2 linked regions of the Solwaraspora sp. WMMD1047 genome follow. The protein of the gene in region 2 interacts with the protein of the main gene of each other region in a pairwise test. Links are inferred from orthologs where the notes say so. Each region holds a gene or a part of one and is shown on either strand. Other genes may lie near its edges.

Evidence for each region.
Region 1: the proteins of dnaE (region 2) and O7627_RS04120 interact in binary tests that used the Escherichia coli proteins (3 or more experiments, as listed by UniProt). The link is inferred for Solwaraspora sp. WMMD1047 from one-to-one orthologs.

The regions. Positions count from the first base shown.
Region 1 is NZ_JARUBL010000001.1:863,691-872,344, forward strand. What follows is about bases 2,521-5,322. They hold O7627_RS04120 (pyridoxal phosphate-dependent aminotransferase), read right to left. Parts: upstream 4,618-5,322; coding sequence 3,424-4,617; downstream 2,521-3,423. Other genes in these bases: glmM (phosphoglucosamine mutase), read left to right, coding at 2,521-3,386; O7627_RS04125 (MmpS family transport accessory protein), read right to left, coding at 4,624-5,322. In the rest of the region: O7627_RS04100 (nitrate/nitrite transporter), read left to right, coding at 1-694; rplM (50S ribosomal protein L13), read left to right, coding at 888-1,331; rpsI (30S ribosomal protein S9), read left to right, coding at 1,378-1,866; more of glmM, read left to right, coding at 2,028-2,520; more of O7627_RS04125, read right to left, coding at 5,323-5,475; glmS (glutamine--fructose-6-phosphate transaminase (isomerizing)), read left to right, coding at 5,733-7,646; O7627_RS04135 (alpha/beta hydrolase), read right to left, coding at 7,656-8,654. UniProt on the Escherichia coli protein: Shows aminotransferase activity with methionine and histidine as substrates, and to a lesser extent also with phenylalanine.
Region 2 is NZ_JARUBL010000001.1:5,049,223-5,066,402, forward strand. The notes cover bases 9,562-13,617. They hold dnaE (DNA polymerase III subunit alpha), read right to left. Parts: upstream 13,299-13,617; coding sequence 9,762-13,298; downstream 9,562-9,761. Other genes in these bases: O7627_RS22855 (DUF2567 domain-containing protein), read right to left, coding at 9,562-9,580; O7627_RS22865 (AAA family ATPase), read right to left, coding at 13,386-13,617. In the rest of the region: O7627_RS22800 (hypothetical protein), read left to right, coding at 1-686; O7627_RS22805 (ATP-binding cassette domain-containing protein), read left to right, coding at 724-1,749; O7627_RS22810 (hypothetical protein), read left to right, coding at 1,746-2,582; bifunctional 1-(5-phosphoribosyl)-5-((5-phosphoribosylamino)methylideneamino)imidazole-4-carboxamide isomerase/phosphoribosylanthranilate isomerase PriA, read right to left, coding at 2,595-3,320; O7627_RS22820 (hypothetical protein), read right to left, coding at 3,346-3,675; imidazole glycerol phosphate synthase subunit HisH, read right to left, coding at 3,672-4,313; O7627_RS22830 (hypothetical protein), read right to left, coding at 4,313-4,483; imidazoleglycerol-phosphate dehydratase HisB, read right to left, coding at 4,484-5,110; O7627_RS22840 (histidinol-phosphate transaminase), read right to left, coding at 5,107-6,231; hisD (histidinol dehydrogenase), read right to left, coding at 6,279-7,610; O7627_RS22850 (LON peptidase substrate-binding domain-containing protein), read left to right, coding at 7,798-8,676; more of O7627_RS22855, read right to left, coding at 8,591-9,561; more of O7627_RS22865, read right to left, coding at 13,618-15,029; O7627_RS22870 (hypothetical protein), read right to left, coding at 15,194-16,240; O7627_RS22875 (RluA family pseudouridine synthase), read right to left, coding at 16,290-17,180. UniProt on the Escherichia coli protein: DNA polymerase III is a complex, multichain enzyme responsible for most of the replicative synthesis in bacteria. This DNA polymerase also exhibits 3' to 5' exonuclease activity. The alpha chain is the DNA polymerase catalytic subunit.

The sequences.
Region 1 (8,654 bases), 4.2 Mb from region 2 along the record:
CGCGGCGAACGAGAAGGGCGCGATGCGCCAGGCCACCCGGGACCCGCACACCTGGATCATGTCGTTCCTGTACATCGGCACCTTCGGGTCGTTCATCGGGTTCGGGTTCGCCTTCGGCCAGGTGCTGCAGATCCAGTTCGCCGACCAGTTCGCCACCGCGATCGACGCCGCCTACCTGACCTTCCTCGGGCCGCTGGTGGGCTCGCTGATCCGGCCGGTCGGCGGGCGGCTCGCCGACCGGCTGGGTGGGGCCCGGGTGACCTTCTGGAACTTCGTGGCGATGGCGGCCGGGGCCGGGGTGGTGCTCTACGCCTCCTCCGGCCGGCAGTCCCTGCCGCTCTACCTGGTCGGCTTCATCTCGCTCTTCGTCTTCTCCGGGATCGGCAACGGATCGACCTACAAGATGATCCCGGCGATCTTCAAGGCCAAGGCGGAGCGGGCGGTGGCGGCCGGGATGACGCCCGAGGCCGCCGAGCGGCGGTCCCGCCGGCTCGCCGGGGCGCTGCTGGGCATCGCCGGGGCGGTCGGCGCGTTCGGCGGGGTGCTGGTGAACGTCGCCTTCCGGCAGTCGTTCCTTACCTATCAGAGCGCCGACGCGGCGTACCTCGGCTTCATCGCCTTCTACGCGCTCTGCTTCGCGGTCACCTGGGCGGCGTACCTGCGGCCGTCGGCGCACCGGCTGGCCGGGGTGTGAGCTTCCGACCCCGTTTTGACCGCCGGTCGCGCGAGCGGGTATCGTTGCCTGCTGTTGTGCGACATCAGTAGGCGTGCCCCATCAGGTACGCTTGGTCGTTCGTGTGCGCTCGGCACCATGTCCGCGGGGGCTTCAAGTCCGCGAGGTCAGGCTGGCGCGCGACCCCAGACCGCCGACGAGACAAGGTAGACCTGTGCGTACGTACAGCCCGAAGCCGGGTGAGATCGAGCGTCAGTGGCATGTGATCGACGCCGCCGATGTCGTGCTGGGCCGTCTGGCCACCCACGCCGCCACGTTGCTGCGTGGTAAGCACAAGCCCACTTTCGCGCCGCACGTCGACACCGGCGACTTCGTCGTGATCGTCAACGCCGGCAAGGTGGCCCTGACCGGCAACAAGCGGCACACCAAGGTCGCCTACCGGCACTCCGGATACCCGGGCGGCCTCAAGCAGGTGGGCTACGACGAGTTGCTCACCAAGCGCCCGGAGAAGGCCGTCGAGCTGGCCATCAAGGGGATGCTCCCGCACAACAAGCTGGGCCGTAAGCTGATCACGAAGCTGAAGGTCTACCCCGGTGCCGAGCACCCGCACGCCGCGCAGCAGCCGGTGCCGTTCGAGATCAAGCAGATCGCTCAGTGATCGTGAGCCAGGAATATCGCGCTGTAGCGCGGGCGAAGGAAACCGCATGACCGACACCATCGCGCCGAGCCCGACGGCCCCCAGCGAGACCGCCGCGCCCGCCGCTACCACCACCACCAGCGCTCCGGTGGCCCGCGTCCCGCGTGGCGACCGCCCGATCCAGACCGTCGGCCGCCGCAAGGAGGCCATCGTCCGGGTCCGGATCGTGCCCGGCAGCGGCAAGATAACCTGCAACGGCCGCGAGCTGGAGGCGTACTTCCCCAGCAAGGTCCACCAGCAGATGATCAAGGAACCGCTGGTGACCGCCGAGAAGGTCGAGACCTTCGACGTCATCGCCAACCTGCGCGGCGGCGGCATCACCGGCCAGGCCGGCGCGCTGCGGCTCGGCATCGCCCGGGCGCTCATCACGTTCGAGCCGGACGACCGGCCGGCGCTGAAGAAGGCCGGCTTCCTGACCCGGGACGCCCGGGTCAAGGAGAGCAAGAAGTACGGCCTCAAGAAGGCCCGTAAGGCCCCGCAGTACTCGAAGCGCTGATTTGCTGACGGACGGCCGGGTCCGCCCACCCCTCGTGCGGTGGCGGTCCCGGCCGTTCCGCGTTCTATCGCCAATCGCCGCGCATCCCGGGGTGATTTGTTCTTGACTGGTCGTGTCCCGGCTGGTTTCTCATCAACGGCGTACTTTCGGAGGTTCTCCGCATGGGCCGGTTGTTCGGCACCGATGGCGTACGCGGCCGCGCGAACGCCGACCTGACACCCGAGCTGGCGCTGGCGGTGGCCGTGGCGGCCGCCCGCACGCTTGCCGAGTCCGACCGCAGCCACCAGCCACTGGCGGTGGTCGGCCGGGACACCCGCGCCAGCGGGGAGATGCTGGAGGCGGCCGTGGTGGCCGGTCTGGCCAGCGCCGGCGCCAACGTGGTCCGGGTCGGCGTGCTGCCCACCCCGGCCGTGGCGCACCTGGTCAGCGAGACCAAGGCAGACCTCGGGGTGATGCTCTCGGCCTCGCACAACCCGATGCCCGACAACGGGATCAAGCTCTTCGCCGCCGGTGGGCAGAAGCTGCCCGACGAGGTGGAGCTGCGGATCGAGGCGGCGGTCGAGGCCGGCGAGCCGGCCGGCTGGCACCGCCCGACCGGCGCCGGCGTCGGCCGCGTGCACGACCTGCTCGACGGCGCGGACCACTACGTCAAGCACCTGGTCGGCACCGTGCCCAACCGGCTCGACGGGCTGAAGGTGGTGGTGGACTGCGCCCACGGCGCCGCCGCCGAGGTGGCGCCGGTGGCCTACCAGGAGGCCGGCGCCGAGGTGATCGCCATCCACGCCGAGCCGGACGGCCTCAACATCAACGAGGACTGCGGGTCGCAGCACCTGGACGCGCTCCGGGCCGCGGTGGTCGAACACGGCGCGCACCTGGGCATCGCCCACGACGGGGACGCCGACCGGTGCCTGGCGGTGACGGCGGACGGCGAACCGATCGACGGCGACCAGATCATGGCCATCCTCGCGCTGGCCATGCGGGACGCCGGCACGCTCACCGGCAACACCCTGGTGGCCACCGTGATGAGCAACCTCGGGCTGCGGCTGGCGATGTCCCGGGAGGGCATCCGGCTGATCGAGACCAAGGTCGGCGACCGGTACGTGCTGGCCGAGCTGCGCGCCGCCGGCCTGGCGCTCGGCGGCGAACAGAGCGGGCACATCGTGCTGCCCGCGTACGCCACCACGGGGGACGGGATTCTCACCGGCCTGCAGCTGATGTCCCGGATGGCCGCCACCGGACACGCCCTGGCCGACCTCGCCTCGGTGGTCACGAAGCTGCCCCAGGTGCTGATAAACGTGCCGGTGGGCGACCGCACCGTCGGAGCCGGCGCTCCGGCGGTGCTGGCGGCGGCCGAACGGGCCGAGGCGGAGCTGGCCGGGACCGGGCGGGTGCTGCTGCGCCCGTCGGGCACCGAGCCGCTGGTCCGGGTGATGGTCGAGGCGGCGACGCTGGAGATGGCGCAGACCATCGCCGAACGGATCGCCGCCGAGGTCCGGGCCGCCAGCCCCGCTGGCGGTTAGCCGACGCTGGCCCCCGGCCAGCCGGCACGGTCTGCGGTCAGCCGCGGTGGGTACCGCCGGCGCGGAGCCGGGCGACCGCATCGGCCAGCACCTCGGGTCGCTTGCAGAACGCGAACCGGACCAGCCGGCGGCCGGCCCCCGCGTCGTCGTAGAAGACCTGGGTCGGCACCGCCACCACCCCGCACCGCTGCGGCAGGGTCCGGCAGAACTCCACTCCGTCGCGGCCGCCGAGGCCGGTGATGTCTGCCGTGACGAAGTAGGTGCCCTCGGACGGCAGCACGTCGAACCCGGCGTCGGCCAGCCCGGCCGTGAGCTGGTCCCGGCGGGCCTGCAGCCCGTCCCGGAAACCGGTGTAGTAGTCGTCGGGCAGGCCCAGCGCCACCGCCACCGCCGGTTGCAGCGGCGCGCCGTTGACGTAGGTGAGGAACTGTTTGACCCGCATCGTGGCGGTGACCAGGGCGGCCGGGCCGCTCGCCCAGCCGATCTTCCAGCCGGTGCAGGAGAAGGTCTTGCCGGCCGACGAGATGCGCAGCGTCCGGCCCCGCATCCCGGGCAGGCCGGCGAGCGGCAGATGCCCGCTCGACGCGTCGGTGAAGACCAGGTGCTCGTAGACCTCGTCGGTGACCGCGTAGGCGTCGTACTCCTGGCAGAGCTCGGCGATCATAGTGAGTTCCGCCCGGTCGAAGACCTTCCCGGTCGGGTTGTGTGGGGAGTTGAGCAGCACCAGCCGGGTGCGCGGCCCGAACGCGGCGCGCAGCTCGGCCGGGTCGAAGACGTACCTGCCGCCGGCCGAGGGCCGCAGCGTGACCGGCCGGCGGACCGCACCGGCCAGCGCGATCGAGGCCGCGTACGAGTCGTAGTAGGGCTCGAAGCAGACCACCTCGTCACCCGGCTCGGCGAGCCCGAGGATCGCGGCGGCGATCGCCTCGGTCGCCCCGGCCGTGATCAGCACCTCTCGCTCCGGGTCGTAGTCCAGACCCCAGAACCGACGCTGGTGGGCGGCCACCGCGGCCCGCAACGCCGGGATCCCCGGTCCGGGCGGATACTGGTTCTGCCCGCTCATCAGCGCCTCGGCGGCGGACGCCAGCATCTCCGGTGGTCCGTCGGTGTCCGGGAAGCCCTGCCCCAGGTTGACCGCGCCGGTGCGGACCGCCAACGCCGACATCTCGGCGAAGATGGTGGTGCCGAACGGGCGCATCCGGCGTACCAGCGGATCGGCCTCGATGTCCATCCGGGCTCAGTTTCCGCCGATGCTGGTGCAGTCGACCGTGGCGAACCCGCCGCTGGCGTCCGTCTTGGCGACCTCGCGACCGTCGACGGTGAGCCGGCAGCCGATCGAACCGTCGCCGGCCTCGGTGCGCAGCGCGATCAGCATGATCAGGGCCTGGTTCTGCATGGTCACCTCGGTCCGCCACGGCAACTCGACGTTGAGGGCCTGCTTGGGCAGCCCGGAATCGTCCACATAGGTGACCGAGGCTGGGCCGTCGCCGGTCACCTCGTAGACCACGGTCACCGGCCCGCCGGAGCCCGGCGGCAGCAGCGGTTGGCGACCCGACGGTGACGGCTCGGTGGCCCGTGGCGGGCTGGTCGGGGAGCTGGTCGCCTCGGCGACGGCCCGCTCGACCGACTCGGCGGTGTCGCGCAGGAAGGCGTAACCGGCCACGCAGGCGCCGGCGCAGAGCAGCAGCACCAGAACCACGCCGAGCACGATGAACAGCACCGCCCGGTTTGCGCCGCCCGACCCGGACGGCTTGGACCCGCCGGGCGCCGGCTGGCCGGGCTGGTACGGCGGATAGCCGGGCGGCGGCGGGTAGCCGGGTGGTGGTGGATAACCGGGCGGTGGTGGATAACCGGGCGGTGGCGGATAACCGGGTTGTGGCGGGTAGCCGGATGGCGGGTAGCCGGCGTCGCCCGGGGGCGGGTATCCCGGTTGGTAGGCGGGACCCGCCTCATAGGGAACGGTCGGCGGCTCGTACGACGGGGTGGGTGCCGACGGCTCGTACGACGGGCCCGGCGGCGGCGGCTCGTACGACGGGCCGGGTCCGGAGGCGGGCGGCTCGGACGGTGGCGGGGGTGACGAGTCGCTCATCGAGTGCTCCAGGGGCGACGGCGGTGGCCGGGTGCCGGGACGGCGTACGGGTCTGTGCGGGGTCACGGTACCGCGCCCGGCCCGGGCCGGCCGGTTTCGTACCCCGCCGGGTGCCCCGGACGCCGGTGCGTCGTTCGCCGGACCGGTGTGCGGGCGGCCGATCGGTCCCGAGAAGGGCGATATCGCGCAGGGAGAGTGATTGAATCAGCTACTTTCAAGCAGGAGTAATGAGCGAAAGCTGGGATACGCTGCGGACCATGTGTGGAATCGTGGGTTACGCCGGCGCTCGCCCGGCACTGGACATCGTCGTCGACGGGCTCCGGCGGTTGGAGTACCGCGGCTACGACTCGGCCGGCGTCGCCATCGTCTGCGACGACGAGCTGCTCACCGAGAAGAAGGCCGGCAAGCTGGCCAACCTCGAGAAGACGTTGGCCGAGCGGGCCGGCGGCGGCACGGCCGATCCGGGCGCCGGTCCGCTCGGCATCGCGGCCGGTAGCACCGGCATCGGGCACACCCGGTGGGCCACCCACGGCGGTCCGACCGACCGCAACGCCCACCCGCACCGGTCCGTCGACGGCCGGGTGGCCGTGATCCACAACGGGATCATCGAGAACTTCGCCAAGCTCCGCGCGGAACTGGAGGACGGCGGGATCGAGTTCGGCAGCGACACCGACACCGAGTGCGTCGCGCACCTGCTCGCCGCCGAGTTGGACCGGATGCGTGCCGACGGGCAGCCGGCCGGTCCGCCGCTGCTGGCCGCCGCGATGCGGGCCGTCTGCCGACGGTTGGAGGGCGCGTTCACCCTGCTCGCGGTCGACGCGGCGCTGCCCGGCGTGGTGGTCGGGGCGCGCCGCAACTCGCCGCTCGTGGTCGGCCGGGGCACCGGGGAGAACTTCCTGGCCAGCGACGTTTCCGCGTTCATCGAGCACACCCGGGAGGCGGTGGAGCTGGGGCAGGACCAGGTCGTGCTGATCACCGCCGACGAGGTGTCGATCACCGACTTCGACGGAGCGCCGGCGGCCGGCAAGGACTTCCACATCGACTGGGACGCCTCGGCCGCCGAGAAGGGCGGCTACGACTGGTTCATGCTCAAGGAGATCGCCGAGCAGCCGCAGGCCATCGCCGACACCCTGCTCGGCCGGCTGACCGACAGCGGCGAGATCATGCTCGACGAGGTCCGCCTCACCGACCAGGATCTGCGTGACGTCGACAAGGTCTTCATCGTCGCCTGCGGCACCGCCTACCACTCCGGCCTGGTCGCCAAGTACGCCATCGAACACTGGACCCGGATTCCGTGCGAGGTGGAGCTGGCCAGCGAGTTCCGGTACCGGGATCCGGTGCTGGACCGGTCCACCCTGATCGTGGTCATCTCGCAGTCCGGCGAGACCATGGACACCCTGATGGCGCTGCGGCACGCCAAGGAGCAGAAGGCCCGGGTGCTGGCGATCTGCAACACCAACGGCTCGACCATCCCGCGCGAGTCGGACGCCGTTCTCTACACCCACGGCGGCCCCGAGGTCGCGGTCGCCTCCACGAAGGCGTTCCTGACCCAGTTGGTGGCGTGCTACCTGATCGGTCTGCATCTGGCTCAGGTCCGCGGGATCAAGTACGCCGACGAGGTGGCCGCCGTCGTCGCCCAACTGCAGGAGATGCCCGACAAGCTGCGTACCCTGCTGACCGCGATGGAGCCGGTCCGGCAGCTGGCCCAGGATCTCCGGTCCGCGCCGACCGTGCTCTTCATCGGCCGGCACGTCGGCTACCCGGTCGCCCTGGAGGGCGCCCTCAAGCTCAAGGAACTCGCGTACATGCACGCGGAGGGGTTCGCCGCCGGTGAGCTGAAGCACGGCCCGATCGCGCTTATCGAGCAGGGCACGCCGGTGGTCTGCGTGGTGCCGTCGCCGGCCGGCCGCGGCATGCTGCACGACAAGATCGTGTCGAACATCCAGGAGGTACGCGCCCGGGGCGCCCGGACGATCGTGATCGCCGAGGAGGGGGACCGGGCGGTGCTGCCGTACGCCGACCACCTGATCGCCGTGCCCCGTACGCCGACCCTGCTGGCGCCGCTGGTGACCACCATCCCGCTGCAGGTCCTGGCGGCCGAGATCTCGGCGGCCCGGGGCTATGACGTGGACCAGCCGCGCAACCTGGCCAAGTCGGTCACGGTCGAATAGCCACCACGGTCACGGTCGAGTAGCCACCTCGGCCACGCCGGCCAGGGCCGGGCCGCCGGGTGTCCAGTAGCCGGCGTGGCCACCCGGTCCGGTCGGAATCCGCCCGGCACCGAACGCCGCATCGGCCGGGTTGCGGCCGAACCAGAGGTCCTCGGCCGGCTGGCCGAAGGCCAGCGGGCCGGCCAGCGGGGCGAACACCCCGACGGCGAGCCGCTCCAGCAGCTCACCCGGGGCCAGCGCGGCGTACTGGATCGGGTCGTCGCGGGCGGTACCGGCCCAGACCTGCCCGGCCGGCAGGCCCAACCCGTCGGCCCGGTCCACGCCGACCCCGGGGGCGCCGAGCAGCACCACCTGGTCGGCAGCGAGACCGTGGTCGCGGGCGGCGGTCCCGACCACCAGCGCGCCGTAGCTGTAGCCGACCACCGTCTGCCCGGCCGGCGGCCCGTCGTTGCTGGCCCGCAGCCCTTCCTGGAACCGGTGCAGGGCCGGCCCGGCGTCGCGGGCACGGGAGTCGCTGGCCGCCTCGTCGACAAAGTCCGGAGCGTCGTAGTCGAGCCAGAGCACGGCGGCGCTCGCGCGCCCCGGCGCCTCGACGGCGCACTGCTCGGCCAGCCGGTCGACGCGGATCAGCTCGGCCCCGATGCCGGGCAGGTCGGCCTGCATGCCAGGCACATAGCTGACCACATGGTCGGCCCGGTCCGGGTTGCCGATCGCCAGGACCGCCCGGCCGTCCCCGGCCTGGTCGAGGGCGAGCAGGTAGGCGCGCTGCCCGGAGTCGCTGCCGAGCCGGTCGGCCAGCGCGGCTCCCCGCTCGGCCAACGCACCAGGCCCCCGCTCGGCCAACAGCAGCCGGTTGGCCTGGTCACGCGCGTCGGCCGGGACGCCGTCGGTCCGCCCGACAAGCGTCGGCTCGTGCGCCACCAGCCACCGGCGCTGCGCCGCCGTCAGCCCGTCCCACCAGCGCCGCACGTCGGCGGGCTCGGCGCCGCCCGGCGGCCGCAGCGATCC
Region 2 (17,180 bases):
CGCTCGCGGTGGTCTCCTTCGTCACCACCTGGCTGGTGATCGCGGCGCACGAGGTGGCCCACGGGCTGACCTGCCGCCGGTTCGGCGGGGCCGCCACCGAACTCGGGGTGCTGTGGCGTTTCCCGCTGCTCACGCCGTACTGCAAGACCGACGACGTGGTGCTGTTCGCGCGCCGCCGGCACCGGGTCTACACCGCCTTCGCCGGGGTGTTCGTGAACCTGGTGGCGCTGGTGCCGTTCGCGCTCGGCTGGCTGCTGATCCCGGCCGGCGGGCACGCCCACGCGTTGGCCGGCTCGCTGCTGTTCTACGGCACCCTGACGGTGCTGCTGAACCTGCTGCCGGTGCTGCGCCTGGACGGCTACTTCATGCTCAACCACGCCACCGGGATGCTCGACCTGCGGCGGGACACCTGGCGGTTCTGGGGGGCGGTGCTGACCCGGCGCGGGGTCGGGGCGTTCCGGCCCGCCGACCGGGTCACCCACGCGCTGTACGGGTTCGCGGTGGCGGCGGTCGGCGCGACGCTGCTGGCCGCGATGGTGTCGCTGTGGTATCTCAACCTCAGCCGCTGGCTCAACGGGCCGGCCGCGGTGGCGATCCTCGCCGCCGAGGCGGTGGCGGTGGTCCTGCTGGTCCGCCAGCTGTTCCGCCGCCGGGCCAGGCGGGCCGCCGCGGAGCCGGCCCGGTGACGTGCCGCGGGCGCCGGGCCGGGCACCGGGGGCACCGGTGACGTCGGGCTCCGGGCCGGTGATCGAGACCGACGGACTGAGCCGGTCGTACCCGCCGGACATCCGGGCGGTCGACGACCTGCGGTTGACCGTGCGTCCCGGGGAGGTCTACGGCTTCCTGGGCCGCAACGGCGCCGGCAAGACCACCACGATGCGGATGCTCGTCGGCCTGGTCCGGCCGACCGCCGGGACCGGGCGGGTGCTCGGCCGCCCGCTCGGCGACCCGGCCGCGTTGGCCCGGGTGGGCAGTCTGATCGAGGCGCCGGCCTTCCAGCCGCACCTGTCCGGGCTGGACAATCTCCGGCTGCTCGCTCGCTATCTGGGGGTGGGCGACCCGGCGGCCCGGGCCGCGCTGGACCAGGTCGACCTGGCCGGCCGGGCCGCGCACCGCTACCGCACCTACTCGCTCGGCATGAAGCAGCGGCTCGGGGTGGCGGCGGCCCTGCTCGACGACCCGGAACTGCTGATTCTCGACGAGCCGACGAACGGGCTGGACCCGGCCGGGATGGCGGCGATGCGGGACCTGTTCCGGTCGTTGGCCGGGCGCGGCCGGACGGTGCTGCTCTCCAGCCATCTGCTCGGCGAGGTGGCGCAGGTCTGCGACCGGATCGGGATCATCCACGCCGGCCGGCTGGTCGTCGAGGGCGACCTGGCCGAGGTCCAGGCCCGGCTGGGCGGGCCGGGCACCGTGTCGGTCCGGGTGCGGCCGGTCGAGGCGGCGCTGGCCAGGTTGCGGGAACTACCCGGGGTACGGGTCCTGCGGGTCGACGGCGAGCTGGTCGAACTCGGCGGCGGCACCGCCGCGCCGCTCGCGGCCGACGCCGCCGATCAGTCGGACCGCGTCGCCGGGCCGGAGCTGGCGGCGGAGATCAACGAGGCGCTGGTGCTGGCCGGGGTGCGGGTGAGTGAGTTGAGCTGGGCGCGCCACACCCTGGAGGAGGTCTTCCTCGATCTCACCACCGAATCCCCCGATCCCCCGCGACAACTGTGGGCGCCGGGTGAGCCGCAGGAGGTTCGGCGATGACGGTACGCAGCCTGCGGGCGGAGCTCTTCGCCTTGCGCCGCCGCCCGGCGGTGTGGATCGTCGCCGCCGGCTGGACGGTCCAGATCATCTGTTTCGTCTACCTGATCACCTACCTGGTCTACCGGGCGGTGGCGGCGCAGCCGGAGGGCTCCGGCTCGGATTCGGGGCCGATCCTGGCCGATCTGCTGCCGGCCAGCGCGGACCACACGATCGTCGGGGCGCTGCCGATCTGGGGCGGCCCGGTGATGCTGGTCCTCGGCGCCCTGATCGCCGGCGGCGACCAGCGCTGGGGCACCCTGCGCACGGTGCTGGCCCGGTTCGCCGACCGGACGTCCTTTCTGCTCGGCCGGTTCCTCGCGCTGGCGCTCCTGCTGCTGGCGCTCTCGGTGCTCACGCTCGCGGTCAGCGCCGCGAGCAGCGTCGCCGTCGCGCTGGTGGAGGGGGCGGCGATCCGCTGGCCCGGCCCGGACCGGTTCCTGCTCGCGCTGGGCTCGATCTGGCTGATCTGCACCGCCTGGGGCATGGTCGGCTTCGTCCTCGCCCTGGCCACCCGCAGCCTGACCGCCGCCGTCGGCGCCGGGCTGCTCTGGACCCTGCTGGTGGAGAACGCGGTGACCGGCCTCGGCGGGCTGGTGCCGCTGCTCGGCGCGGTCCGGACGGTCCAGCTCAGCACCAGCTCCGGGTCGGTGGCGGCGGCGCTGGGCGCCAGCGGCGACGGTTTCGGGGTGGCCGCGGTCACCAGCGGCCCGGTCGCCGCCGGGGTGCTGGCCGGCTACGTGGTGCTGGCGCTGCTCGCCGCGCTCGTCATCTTCCGCCGCCGCGACCTGGCCTGAGCACGCCCCGGGCTACGGGTTGGCCAGCACCGCCAGCGCCTCGGCCACCGTGAAGGCGCCGGCGTAGAGCGCCTTGCCGGCGATCACACCCTCCACGCCGATCGACTCCAGCGCGGTCAGCGCCCGCAGGTCGTCCAGGGTGGAGACGCCGCCGGAGGCGATGACCGGCGCGTCGGTGCGGGCGCAGACCTCCCGGAGCAGGTCCAGGTTGGGGCCGCGCATGGTGCCGTCCTTGGTGATGTCGGTGACCACGTACCGCGCCGCGCCCGCCTTCTCCAGCCGCTCCAGCACCTCGTACAGGTCGCCGCCGTCGCGGGTCCAGCCCCGGGCGGAGAGGGTACGGCCGCGTACGTCCAGGCCGATCGCCACCCGGTCGCCGTACTCGCCGAGCACCCGGTCGCACCAGACCGGGTCCTCCAGCGCGGCGGTGCCGATGTTGACCCGGGCCGCCCCGGTGCCCAACGCGGCCCGCAGCGACTCGTCGTCGCGGATGCCGCCGGACAGCTCCACGGCGACGTCGAGCCGGCGTACCACGTCGGCGAGCAGGTGGGCGTTGGAGCCCCGCCCGAAGGCCGCGTCGAGGTCGACCAGGTGGATCCAGGTCGCCCCGTCGGACTGCCAGGCCAGCGCGGCCTCCAGCGGGTCGCCGTAGGTGGTTTCACTGCCGGCCGCCCCCTGCACGAGGCGCACCGCCTGACCGTCGGCGACGTCGACGGCCGGAAGCAGGGTCAGGCTCACAACGGGTCTCCTTGCATGTGGACGGTCAGATCCGCCGGCCGAGGGCGATCACCACGGCCGCCGGCAGGGCGAGGATCAGCAACACGATCAGCACCAGGCGCAGCGCGAGGTTGTCCACGAGCGCCCAGATCGCCGCCACCGCGAGCAGCGACAGCACGACGACACCGGCCCGCTCGGCCCGGCTGCGCCGCACGAAGAGCCGGCCGGTACGGCGGCGGTCCGGCAGCCGGGGGGTGAGCCGGCGCAGCAGCGTGCGGCGCCGCTGCCGCCGAGCCACCGCCCTGGCCCGGCGGGCCCGCTCGGCCTCGGCCTGGGCCTGCCGGGCGGCCCGGCGCCGGGCCCGCTCCTTGCTCACAGCGTGCCGAGCCAGTTGCGCAGCAGCCCGGCGCCGGTGTCGCCGGACTTCTCCGGGTGGAACTGCGCGGCCGACAGCGGTCCCCGCTCGACCGCGGCGACGAACGGCGTCTCGTGGGTGCAGGTGGTGACCAGGGCACCCGCGTCGGCCAGTCCGGCGGCGTCACCGGCGGCGTACGAGTGGACGAAGTAGAACCGGCTGTCCGCCGGCAGGCCCGCGAAGAGGCCGGAGCCGGCCGGTGGCCGTACCGTGTTCCAGCCCATGTGCGGGATGCGGCGGGCCGCCAGCCGGGTCACCCCGCCCGGCAGCAGGCCGAGCCCCTTGCTGACCACGCCGTGCTCCTCGCCGTACTCGAAGAGGATCTGCATGCCGACGCAGATGCCCAGCACCGGCCGGCCGGCGGCCACCCGGTCGGCGATGACCGGCCCGGCGCGCAGCTCGTCGATGCCGGCCATGCAGGCCGCGTACGCCCCGACGCCCGGCACCACCAGACCGTCGGCGGTCGCGGCGGCGGCCAGGTCGGCGGTGACGGTGACCTCGGCGCCGGCCCGTTCCAGCGCCCGCTCGGCCGAGCGGAGGTTGCCCGAGCCGTAGTCGAGCACCACCACCGTCGGCCGGCGGCCGGCTGCGGCGGCCATCAGTTGTCCCCGGGGAGCAGCCAGAAGACGCCGCCGGCGGCGCTGAGCAGGGCCAGCGCCCCGACCACGCCGAGCATCGCCCGGGGTGCCCCCTGCCGGGCCAGCGACCAGGCGCCGCCGACCAACACGCCGGCCAGCGCGAACAGCGCGATCGGCAGCACGGTGCCCATCTACAGCACGCCCTTGGTGCTGGGCACGGCGCCGCTGTTGCGCGGGTCGATCGAGGTGGCCTCGCGCAGCGCCCGGGACACGGCCTTGAACTGGGCCTCCACCACGTGGTGGGCGTCCGGTTGGGCGCCGGGCCGGCCCTCGCGCAGCACGGTCACGTGCATGGTCAACCGGGCCGCCTGCCCGAACGACTCCCAGACGTGCCGGGTGAGGCTGGTCGGGTAGACCGGGCCGGCGTTGCCGAAGATGTACGGCGCCAGCGTCGCCGGTTCGTCGTGCACCACGTACGGCCGGCCGGACAGGTCGATGGCGGCCCGGACCAGCACCTCGTCCATCGGTACCGTCGCCGAGCCGTACCGGCGGATGCCGGCCTTGTCGCCGAGCGCGGAGTCGAAGGCCGCGCCCAGCGCCAGCGCGGTGTCCTCGATGGTGTGGTGGGCGTCGATCTCCAGGTCGCCGATGGTGCGCACGGTCAGGTCGTAGCCGCCGTGCCGGGCGATCTGGTTGAGCATGTGGTCGAAGAACCCGACGCCGGTGCCGATCTCGGCCTTGCCGGTGCCGTCCAGGTCCAGCTCGACGACGACCTTCGTCTCGTTGGTGATCCGCTCGATCCGGGCGGTTCTGCTCACTGTCCGACCTTTCTGCTGGGCGCGGTGACGTGCCGCACGGCCTCCAGCGCGGTGAGGAACGCGTCGGTCTCCGCCGGGGTGCCGGCGGTGACCCGCAGCCAGCCGGGCAGCCCGACGTCGCGGACCAGCACCCCGTGCGCCAGCAACGCCTGCCACACCGCCCGCTGGTCGCCGCCGGGCGCGAACCCGGCGACGGAGAAGAGTACGAAGTTGGCGTCGCTGGCCGCCACCGTGATCCCGCGGCCGGTCAGCTCGGCGACGATCCGGTCCCGCTGCTGCTTGATCGCCGCGACCGTGCCGAGCAGCACGTCGCGGTGGGCCAGCGCCGCCCGGGCGGCGGCCTGGGTGAGCGCGGAGAGGTGGTATGGCAGCCGGACGAGCTGGACGGCGTCCACCACCGCGGGGTGGGCGGCCAGGTAGCCGAGTCGTCCCCCGGCGAAGCCGAACGCCTTGCTCATCGTCCGGGTCACCACCAGCCGGGGATGCCCGGGCAGCAGCGCGAGCGCGGTCGGGGTGCCGGGCCGGGCGAATTCCGCGTACGCCTCGTCGACGATCACCATGCCGGGCGCGGCGGCCAGCACGGCGTCGACCACGGCCGGGTCCAGGGCGGTCCCGGTCGGGTTGTTCGGCGAGCAGAGGAAGACCAGGTCCGGCCGGTGTTCGCGGACCTGGGCCACGGCGTCGTCGGCGGTCAGGCCGAACTCGGCGTCCCGCCGGCCGGCCACCCAGCCGGTTCCGGTGCCCAGCGCCAGCAGCGGATGCATCGAGTACGCCGGGGTGAACCCGAGCGCCACCCGGCCCGGCCCGCCGAACGCCTGCAGCAGTTGCTGCTGGACCTCGTTGGACCCGTTCGCCGCCCAGAGGTTCGCGGTGGTCAGCCCGTGCCCGAGGTAGTCGGCCAGGTCGGCGCGCAGCGCCACCGCGTCCCGGTCCGGGTAGCGGTTCAGGTCGCGCAGCTCGGCGGCGACCGCCTTGCCGATCGCGTCCACCACCGGCTCCGGCACCGGGTACGAGTTCTCGTTGGTGTTCAGCCGCACCGCGACGTCGAGTTGCGGCGCCCCGTACGGCCGCAGCCCGCGCAGATCGTCCCGGATCGGCAGGTCGTCCAGGCCGGTAGGGATCGGCAGATCCTGGGAGCCGGTAGGGATCGGCGGATCCTGGGCGCCGGTCACGACGGCACCTGGGCGGACGACCGGAACCGGGCCTGCACGGCCTGGCCGTGGCCGGGCAGGTCCTCCACGTTGGCCAGGGTGACGACGTGGTCGGCCACGTCGCGCAGGGCCGCCTCGTCGTACTCGACGATGTGGATGCCGCGCAGGAACGACTGCACGGACAGTCCGGAGGAGTGCCGGGCGCAGCCGCCGGTCGGCAGCACGTGGTTGGAGCCGGCGCAGTAGTCGCCGAGCGACACCGGCGCGTACGGGCCGACGAAGATGGCGCCGGCGTTGCGGACCCGCATCGCCCACTGCCGGGCGTCCCGGGTCTGGATCTCCAGGTGCTCGGCCGCGTACGCGTCGACCACCCGCAGACCGTGCGCCAGATCGTCGACGAGCACCGCGCCGCTCTGGTCGCCGGTCAGCGCGGCGGTGATCCGCTCGACGTGCTTGGTGGCGGCCACCTGCCGCGGCAGCTCCCGCTCGACCGCCTCGATCAGCTCCACCGAGGGGGTGACCAGCACGCTCGCCGCGAGCGGGTCGTGTTCGGCCTGGCTGATCAGGTCGGCGGCCACGTGCACCGGGTCGGCGGTGTCGTCGGCCAAGATGGCGATCTCGGTCGGCCCGGCCTCGGCGTCGATGCCGACCACCCCGCGCAGCAGCCGCTTGGCGGCGGTCACCCAGACGTTGCCGGGTCCGGTGATCATGTCGACCGGCTCGCACCGGTCGGTCCCGGCGGCGTCGGTGGCGGACCCGTAGCCGAGCATCGCCACCGCCTGGGCGCCGCCGACGGCGTAGACCTCCTCGACCCCGAGCAGCGCGCAGGCGGCCAGCACCCGGGCGTCGGGCAGCCCGCCGTTCTCCCGCTGGGGCGGGCTGGCCACCACCAGTGCCCGGACGCCGGCGACCTGGGCCGGGATCACGTTCATGACGACTGTCGACGGGTACATGGCCAGGCCGCCGGGGACGTAGAGACCGACCCGGTCGACCGGCACCCAGCGCTCGGTGACCGTGCCGCCCGGGACCACCTGGGTCGTGGTGTCGGTCCGGCGCTGGTCGGCGTGCACCCGGCGGGCCCGCTCCGCGCACTCGACGAGCGCCGCGCGGACCTCGGGTTCGAGTGCGGATTCGGCCGCCGCGATCGCCTCGGCGGGCACCCGGACCCGGTCCAGGCTGATCCCGTCGAAGCGTTCGGTCGCCTCCCGGATCGCCGGGTACCCATGCGCGCGGACCGCCTCGACGATCGGGCGGATCTTCTCCACCGCCACCGAGACGTCCAGCTGGGCACGGGGCAGCAGGCCGTGTGGGTCACGCGCGCCGCCGCGCAGGTCGATCCGGTTCAGCACGCCTGCGAGTCTAGGCGGCCGCTGATGGTCGGGCCGAGGCCGTCCAGCGGGCGGGACGGTGAGCCCGGCCACGGGCGAACGCGGGCCGGCGCCGGGAGGGTCCGGGGGCGGGCGCCGAGGTGATCGCTCACCGGTAGCCGGCGGCTCCGCCGCCGGCCGGGCTGGCGTCGGAGGTTAGGCTCGACCGGTGAGTGCGCGGCTGCCGGTCTTCCCGCTCGGGACGGTGCTGTTTCCCGGCCTGGTGCTGCCGCTGCACATCTTCGAGGAGCGCTACCGGGCGCTGATCCGCCATCTGATCGGGCTGCCCGACGGCACCCCCCGCGAGTTCGGCGTGGTCGCGGTCCGCAGCGGGTGGTCGGCCGCCACCACCGCGGCCGGCCCCGGCGGCCAGCCCAGCTCGGTCGGCCCGATCGGCACCACCGGCACCATCGGCCCCAGCGGCCCCAGCGGCCCCAGCGGCCCGGCCGAGGCCGGTGGCCCGACCGGCTCGGGTGGCCCGACCGGCGGCGCCGGTCCCGGTGCCGGGGCGGGTGGCGGCGGGCCTTCGGGCGGGTACGGGACCGGGCCGGGCCGGGGCGGGGCGGTGCTGCACGAGGTGGGTTGCACGGCCGAGTTGCGCCAGGTGACCGAGTTACCGGACGGCCGGTTCGACGTGGTGACGGTGGGGCGGCGGCGGTTCCGGATCGTCGACGTGGCGGAGGGGTCCGAACCGTATCTGACCGCGGCGGTGGACTGGCTGCCCGAGCCGGCCGGTCGGGAGGACGTGGCCGACCTGCTCGCGCCCCGGGTGCTCGCGGTCTTCCGGCAGTACCTGGGGCTGATCCGGGACGATCCGGAGGAGATCTCCGAGCAGCTGCCTGACGATCCGACGGTGTTGTCGCACCTGGTGGCGGCGACCGCGGCGCTGAGCCTGGCGGACCGTCAACGGCTGCTGGCCACCCTGGACACGGCCGGTCGGCTCCGCGCCGAGCTGCGTCTGCTCACCCGCGAGGCGACTCTGTTGCGCCAGGTTCGGGCGGTGCCGGTGCCGCTGCCGGAGCTGGCCGTTCCGACGAGCCCCAACTGACCACCGGCGGCTCGCCGCCCCCGGCCGTCTGGTCGGCAGCAGGAACGTCGCTGGCGGTGCCCGGATCGGTGACGACGGCGGCTCCGTTCGCCTCAGCGACATCACCTGCGCCACCGGCACCGAACCCCCCGGCGGTTTCCACCGTTGCCGTTCCCGTTCCCGCCGGCGGTCCGCCGGGACCGGCGTCGTATCGCAGGTGGTCGGGCTCAGGTCGCAGCGAGGGGTGCCCCGACCAGCCCGCGAGCAGGGTGTACATGACCGCCACGCCGAATGCCGGCAGCAGCAGGTTGCCCTGGATCGTCGGGATCACCCCCAGCACCCACTCGAAGCCACCGGCCCGCAGGTCCGGCGGCCGGTTGAGAATGTCCCCGACCTGGGCGTCGGCGAGCAGCCGCTGGTACTCGGCGAGGCCGATCCGGCGCCCGACCTGCCAGGCGACCACCGCCGCGCCGAGCGCGCCGAGCACCGCGACGATCAGGCCGAAGGGCCCGCGCCGGCGGCGCAGCAGCAGCCAGACCGCGATCGCGGTCGCCACGCCGAAGCAGAGCCCGATAAGCGTGAACCAGCCGTCGGCGGCGATGAACTCCTCCGGCTGGGCCTGGGTCAGGACCGCCCCGTCCGCGGTTTTGCGGACCGGCACGGCCGGGGCGAGGGCCGCCCAGAGCAACCCGATCGGCAGTCCCAGCAGGGTGATCCCGGCGGCCGTCGCAACTCCGACAAGCGCCGCCAACCCGGGCCGTCGGCCACCGCCGACCGGCGGCCCGGCCGGGACCGGGCCGGCCGAAACCGGGCCGGCCGCCGTGGGGCCGGTCTGGGCGGCCGGCACGGTCGGGTCAGCCGGCAGCGACGTGCCGTCGCCGGCGTCTCCGGACGGCGGATGGGGTTCGGAAGTGGCCGGGCTCACCTGGTGATCCTCTCAGGCCGGACCGGCGATCCGGCCGGCGGACCCGGGATCGGTGGCCGCGGACCGGCGGATCGGGCGGCGGAGCCGCGATCGGTGGCCGCGGACCGGCGGCCGGGCGGCGGAGCCGCGATCCGGCCGGTTTCCCGGCCACCTGCCGGTCCGGCCGGGTGACCGCCGCTTCTCAGCCGGCCACCGCGCTGGGGCCGAGCAGCGCCTTGAGGTCGGCCATCAGCGCCGTGGTGGGCGCCACCCGCAGCGGTCCCAGCCGCAGCACCGTCGCCCGGGAACCGTTGACCAGCCGGACGTGCACCTCGGCCGACCCGGGATGGCTGGTCAGCACCTCCCGCAGCCGCTCCACCAGCGGCGGGGTGCAGCGGGCCGGCGGCAGCGCGAGGATGACGGGCTTCACCTCGTCGGCCGCGGTGATCTCCGGCACCGACAGGTCCATCGCCATCAGCCGGGGCTGGTCGTCGCGCCGGTCCACCCGGCCCTTCACCACGACGATGGCGTCCTCGGCGATGTACTGGCCGACGAGTTCGTAGGTGTTCGGGAAGAACAGCACCTCGACCGCGCCGCCCAGGTCCTCCAGGCTCGCCGACGCCCACGCCCGGCCCTGCTTGGTGATCCGCCGCTGCACCCCGGAGAGGATCCCCGCGAGGGTCACCACCTGGCCGTCGGGCACAGCCCCCTCCTCGCCGAGCGAGGCGATGGAGCGGTCGGCCGCCGCGGCGAGCACGTGCTCCACCCCGAACAGCGGGTGGTCGGAGACGTAGAGCCCGAGCATCTCCCGTTCGAAGGTGAGCAGGTCGGTCTTGTCCCACTCGGTGCTGGGAATCTGCGGGGTGACCACCATCGCGCCGCCGGGCGCGCCGTCGCCGGCGCCGAACGCGTCGCCGAACAGGTCGTACTGGCCGACCGCCTCGTTGCGCTTGATGTCGAGGAAGGAGTCGATCGCGTCGGCGTGCACGGCGAGCAGCCCCTTGCGGGTGTGCCCGAGCGAGTCGAAGGCGCCCGCCTTGATCAGCGATTCGACGGTGCGCTTGTTGCAGGCGACGGCGTCGACCTTGCGCAGGTAGTCGTAGAAGTCGGTGTAGGCGCCCTTCTCCCGGCGGTTGCGCCGGATGGACTCCACCACGTTGACGCCGACGTTGCGGACCGCGGCGAGGCCGAACCGGATGTTCTCGCCGACCGCGGCGAACCGGGCGTTGGACTCGTTCACGTCCGGCGGCAGGACCTTGATCCTCATCCGCCGGCACTCGGCCAGGTAGACGGCGGCCTTGTCCTTGTCGTCGCCGACGCTGGTGAGCAGGGCGGCCATGTACTCGGCCGGGTAGTTGGCCTTGAGGTACGCGGTCCAGTACGAGACCAGCCCGTACCCGGCGGTGTGTGCCTTGTTGAAGGCGTAGTCGGAGAACGGGACCAGGATGTCCCAGAGCGTCTTGATCGCCTCCGGGGAGTAGCCGTTGTCCCGCATGCCCTGCGAGAACGGCACGTACTCCTTGTCCAGGATCTCCTTCTTCTTCTTGCCCATCGCCCGGCGCAGCAGGTCGGCGGCGCCGAGGGTGTAGCCGGCGAGCTGCTGGGCGATCGCCATCACCTGCTCCTGGTAGACGATCAACCCGTAGGTGTCGCCCAGGATCTCGGCGAGCGGCTCGGCCAGCTCCGGGTGGATCGGCACCACCGGCTTGCGGTTGTTCTTGCGGTCGGCGTACTCGTTGTGGGCGTTGGCGCCCATCGGACCCGGCCGGTAGAGGGCGAGCACCGCCGAGATGTCCTCGAAGTTGTCCGGCACCATCGAGCGCAGCAGCGACCGCATCGGCCCGCCGTCGAGCTGGAACACCCCGAGCGTGTCGCCCCGGGCCAGCAGCTCGTAGGTGGGTTTGTCGTCCAGCGGCAGCTCCTCCAGGACCATGTCCAGGCCCCGGTTCTCCTTGATCGACTCGACGCAGTCGTCCATCACGGTGAGGTTGCGCAGGCCCAGGAAGTCCATCTTGAGCAGGCCGATGGTCTCGCAGGCGCCCATGTCCCACTGGGTGATGATGGCGCCGTCCTGCTCGCGCTTCTGGATCGGCAGCACGTCCATCAGCGGGTCCCGGGACAGGATCACCCCGGCGGCGTGCACCCCCCACTGCCGCTTGAGCCCCTCCAGCCCCTTGGCCGTGTCGACGATCTTCTTGACCTCGGCGTCGGACTCGTAGAGCTGGCGGAACTCCACCGCCTCCGGGTAGCGCGGGTGCTTCGGGTCGAAGATGCCGCCGAGCGGGATGTCCTTGCCCATCACCGGCGGCGGCATCGCCTTGGTGATCCGGTCGCCCATCGCGAACGGGTAGCCGAGCACCCGGGCGGCGTCCTTCACCGCCGCCTTCGCCTTGATCGTGCCGTAGGTGATGATCTGGGCGACCCGCTCCTCGCCGTACCGCTCGGTCGCGTACCGGATCATGTCGCCGCGCCGACGCTCGTCGAAGTCCATGTCGATGTCGGGCATCGAGACGCGGTCGGGGTTGAGGAACCGTTCGAAGAGCAGGCCGTGCGGGATCGGGTCCAGCTCGGTGATGCCCAGGGCGTACGCGATCAGGGCGCCGGCGGCCGACCCACGGCCCGGACCGACCCGGATGCCCTCCCGCTTGGCGTAGTCCACCAGGTCGGCGGTGACCAGGAAGTAGCCGGGGAAGCCCATCTTCAGGATCACGTCGAGCTCGTACTCGGCCTGCTTGCGGTGCCCCTCCGGCACGCCGCCGGGGAACCGCCGCTCCAGCCCGCGCAGCACCTCCTTGCGCAGGAAGGTCTCCTCGGTCTCGCCGGCCGGCACCGGGAACTGCGGCATCAGGTTGCGGGAGGCGAACAGCGCCGAGTAGTCGCCGATCTTCTCGGCGATCTCCAGGGTGTTGTCGCAGGCGCCCGGCACCTCCGCGTCCCACAGCGCCCGCATCTCGGCCGGCGACTTGAGGTAGAAGTCCCGGGCGTCGAACTTGAACCGCTTCGGGTCGGCCATCGTCGACCCGGACTGCACGCAGAGCAGCACCTCGTGCGCGTCGGCATCCCGGTCGTAGGTGTAGTGCAGGTCGTTGGTGGCCACCGGCTTGAGGTTGAGCCGCTTGCCGAGCCGGATCAGGTCCTGCCGGACCCGGGTCTCGATGTCCAGACCGTGGTCCATCAGCTCCAGGTAGTAGTTGTCCGCACCGAAGATGTCCCGGAACTCGGCCGCCGACTCGCACGCCTTGTCGAAGTTGCCGATCCGCAGCCAGGTCTGCACCTCGCCGGAGGGGCAGCCGGTGGTGGCGATGATCCCCTTGCCGTACTCGTGCAGCAGTTCGCGGTCCGCGCGCGGCTTGTAGAAGTACCCCTCCAGGCTGGCCCGCGACTGCATCCGGAACAGGTTGCGCAGCCCGTCACCGTCCGCGGCGAGCATGGTCAGGTGGGTGTACGCGCCACCGCCGGAGACGTCGTTCTCGCCGCCGTCGGCCCAGCGCACCCGGGTCCGGTCCCGCCGGTCGGTGCCCGGGGTGAGATACATCTCGCTGCCGATGATCGGCCGGATCCCGGCCGCGGTGGCCTGCTTGTAGAAGTCGTACGCCCCGAACAGGTTGCCGTGGTCGGTCATCGCCAGCGCGGGCATGCCGAGCCGGTTGGCCTCGGCGAACAGGTCCTTGAGTCGGGCCGCCCCGTCGAGCATCGAGTACTCGGTGTGTACGTGCAGGTGCACGAACGAGTCAGCCACGGATCCCCTCCACCTCTGCGCCACCCCCCGGCGCCGCTGGCAGCCTAGTCCTGAAGTGATCGGCCGGCCAGGCACCGGGCCGCGGGGTCAGCGGGCGAAGGGTTCGACCATCACCGATGCCGCCAGCAGCCACGCCTGCCGGGTCTCGTCCTGGAGCTGGTGGTACTCGATGGAGGAGCCGGTCTCCAGCGCGGCGTCGTACGGCACCACCGCCACCGCCCGGGTCCGGGTGGCGAAGTGCCGCTGCAGATCGTCCAGGAGCGGCGACCGGCCCGGAGTCGGGCAGGAGAGCAGGGTCACCGCGTTGTCGGCCAGCTCGCCCATCCCGACGTCGTGCAGCAGGTCGAGCATCCAGTCGGCGGTGAAGGCGGCGTCCTCGCGCGGCACCGTGGTGACGACCAGCTGGTCGGCGGCCTGCAGCACGGTCTGCCAGTTCGCGCTCTCCACGTTGTTGCCGGTGTCCACGCAGATCACGTCGTGGGTGCGGCGCAGCAGCTCCAGCACCCGGCGGACGGTGTGCTGGTCGAGCCGTTGGGCGAAGCGTGGGCTCTCCTCCCCGGCCAGCACGTCGTACGAGCCGTCGGAGGCGTGCCGCAGGTAGTCGTCGAGCCGGTCGGTCAGGTCGGCGCCGTGCCGGGACTCGACGTCCAGCAGGTCGGCGACCAGGTGCCGGATCGTCCGGGCGTGTCGGGCACTGCCGGCCCGCAGCCCGAGGGTGCCGCGCAGCTCGTTGTCGTCCCAGGCCAGCACGCCCCGGCCGCGCACGCTGCCGATGGTGGCAGCGCCGAGGACGGTCGCGGTGGTCTTGTGTACGCCCCCCTTGGGGTTGGCGAAGGCCAGCACCCGCGGGGTGCCGAGGTCGCGGCGCAGCACGCTCACCGCCCGCTCGACCTCGCTGTCGGTCCGGCTCTCCTGCCACTCCACCCGGGCCGGGTAGCCGGCCTCGCGGGTCACCCGGGCCCGCTCGGGGGCGGGCTGCGGCGGCACCGGAGGATGGCCGCGCCGGGCCGGCGGCAGCGGCGGGGCGGGCATCCGCTCCGGACCGGGATGCACCGGCGGCGGCGCGACCGGGGGGTGCGCGACCGGCGGCCCGGGTGGCGGGGGCGCGGGTGGCGGGACCGGCGGCGGCGCCACCACCGGGGGCGGCGCGACCGGGGCGGTGCGGTAGCCGTCGAGCAGCGCGTAGCGGGACTGCCGCGGCTCCGGCTGGTAACCGTTCTCCAGCAGCGCGTAGCGCGACTCGCCGGGCGGCGGGCCGGGGTCGGCACCGGGCCGCGGTGGCGGACCCGCCGGGTAGCCGGCACCGGCGGGGTAACCGGCCTCGGCCGGGTAACCGCCCTCGGCCGGCGACGCCTGTCCGGGGGCGGCCGGATAACCGGCCCGACGGGGTCGGATCGGCCGGGGCACCGGGGTGGACCCGGAATAGCCGGACCCGGGGCGCCCGGGGCCGGCACCGGGATGGTAGCCCGGCCCGGCACCGTAGTGCGGGTCGGCCGGCGGGCCGGGCCGGTAGCCCGGTTCGGGCTCGCCCGGAGCGCCGATGCTGGCCCGGCCCTGGGCGCCGTTGCCGGCGAGCCGGCCGGGCCGGTCGGCCTGACCGGCCTCGTCGCCACGCTCACCCTGGTCCGGGGAGTCGCCGGTGCGGCCAGCCAGCCGGGCCCGGTCGAGCAGAGCCCGCCAGCGGGGTGCTGATTCCGCCGGCCGGCCCCAGCCGGTCTCGGTGCCGTCCACGGCTCGCCCTCCCAGCGTTATCGGTCCCGCCCTGACAGGCTACGAAGCAAAACCTGTTCAGGCCACACCAGAGCACTCATCCCGCTGTCGTGACCCACTGCGCGGGATTTCCTTCCATCACCTCAACGCCCGGCTTTCCGTTCGCCGGCCACCCCGACCAGGGGCTACGGCACCGCCATCGGGCTGCTCTCCTCCACGTCGACCGGGGACGGCTCGGCGTCCGGGGCCGGGCTCGACGGGGACGGGTCCGTGCTCGGCGCCGCGCTCGGCTCCGGCGGGGAAGCCGGGTCGGTGGGCGGCGCGGTGACCGACGCCGACGGCGTGGCCGACAGCGGCGGCGGTTGCGCCGGTTGCACTGGTTGCGCCGGTACGCCGCCGGTGGCCGGCGCCGGCAACTGCGAGTCGGCCGGCGGCCGGACCACGTCGTGCTGGTCCGGCAGTGGCGGGGAGAAGACGGCCCGGTCCAACCGGGTCACCTCCGGGGCCGGGTCGACGGCCCGGACCTCGGACCGGCGGGCGATCCGGTCCAGGGTGGCCGCGTCGGCCCGCACCACCGCCGCGTAGAGGCAGGAGCAGCGGCTGCGGTAGCCGGTGGCCTCCGCGCTGGCCACCTCGGCGCCGCTGTCGTACCAGCGGCGCAGCCCGGCGGCCCGGTCTCCGCTGCCGGTGACCGCGGCGCTGCGTTGCCGGTAGTCCGCCACCTCGCGGTCCTTCTCCTCGGCCACCCGCAGCATCCCCTCGGTCACGTCACCGGGCAGCCGGGCGGCCGGGATCCGGACGATCTCCGTCTGGATCTGCGGCAGGGGAACCCGGGCGAAGACCTCCGTGACCTCGGCGCCGGCCAGCACCGGCGCGAGCCGGTCCGGGCCGAGGTAGGCGGCGAGCGCGACCAGCGCGTAGGTCCGGACGGCCGGGCCGGTCGCCGGTGCGGCCAGCAACTCGGCCAGTTCGCCCCGGGTCGACGCGACGTAGCCGGGGATCGACTGTCCCTCGACGACACCGATCCGGGTCACCTCGCCGACTGTCGGATCTCCGACCGGACGCCGTTCGGCGGCCCAGACGGCGGTCACCAGGACGGCGGCGGACGACAACAGGGCCACCCCGGTCAGCATCCGCAACCGGACCGGACCGTGCCCGAGCCGGGCCAGGCCGCGCCCCAACGGGGGCAGCAGCCGACGGTCCAGCTGTCGCAACAGGTCGCCGGCACGCACGTGGTGGCACTCCCCTGGTCGGGTGGTGGTCGGTAGGCCCGGCGCCCGCTCAGTCACGCAGGACGGCGAGTGCGTGCCTCAGATCGTCAGGGTAGTCGCTGACGAACCGAACCTCTTCGGCCGTACGGGGGTGTAGAAAGCCCAGTTCGTGGGCGTGCAGCCACTGACGGGTCAGCCCGAGCCGGGCGGCGAGCGTGGGATCCGCGCCATATGTGAGGTCGCCCACGCAGGGGTGCCGCAGGGCGGACATGTGCACCCGGATCTGGTGGGTGCGGCCGGTCTCCAGCCGGACGTCGAGCAGGCTCGCCGCGGGGAACGCCTCGAGCGTGTCGTAGTGGGTCACGCTGGGCTTGCCGTCGGCCATCACCGCCCACCGGTAGTCGTGCACCGGGTGTCGGTCGATCGGCGCGTCGATGGTGCCGCGCAGCGGGTCGGGATGGCCCTGCACGACCGCGTGGTAGCGCTTCTCCACCTCGCGCGCCTTGAAGGCCCGCTTCAGGTGGCTGTACGCCTGCTCGCTCTTGGCCACCACCATCACCCCCGAGGTGCCGACGTCGAGCCGGTGCACCACGCCCTGCCGTTCGGCGGCGCCGCTGGTGGCGATGGTGTGCCCGATCGCGGCGAGGCCGCCGATCACGGTCGGTCCGGTCCACCCTGGACTGGGGTGGGCGGCGACACCGACCGGCTTGTCGACCACGACGATGTCGTCGTCGGCGTAGACGACCCGCAGACCGGCGACGGCCTGCGGGACGACGGTCACCGCCGCCGGCGGAGCGGGCAGCGTGACCTCCAGCCAGGAGCCGGCCGCGACCCGTTCGGACTTCGGCCGGGCGGTCCCGTCGACGAGGGCGTCACCGGCCTCGACGAGTGCCGCCGCGGCGGTCCGGGAGAGCCCGAACAGCCGGGACACCGCCTGGTCCAGGCGCATCCCGTCGAGTCC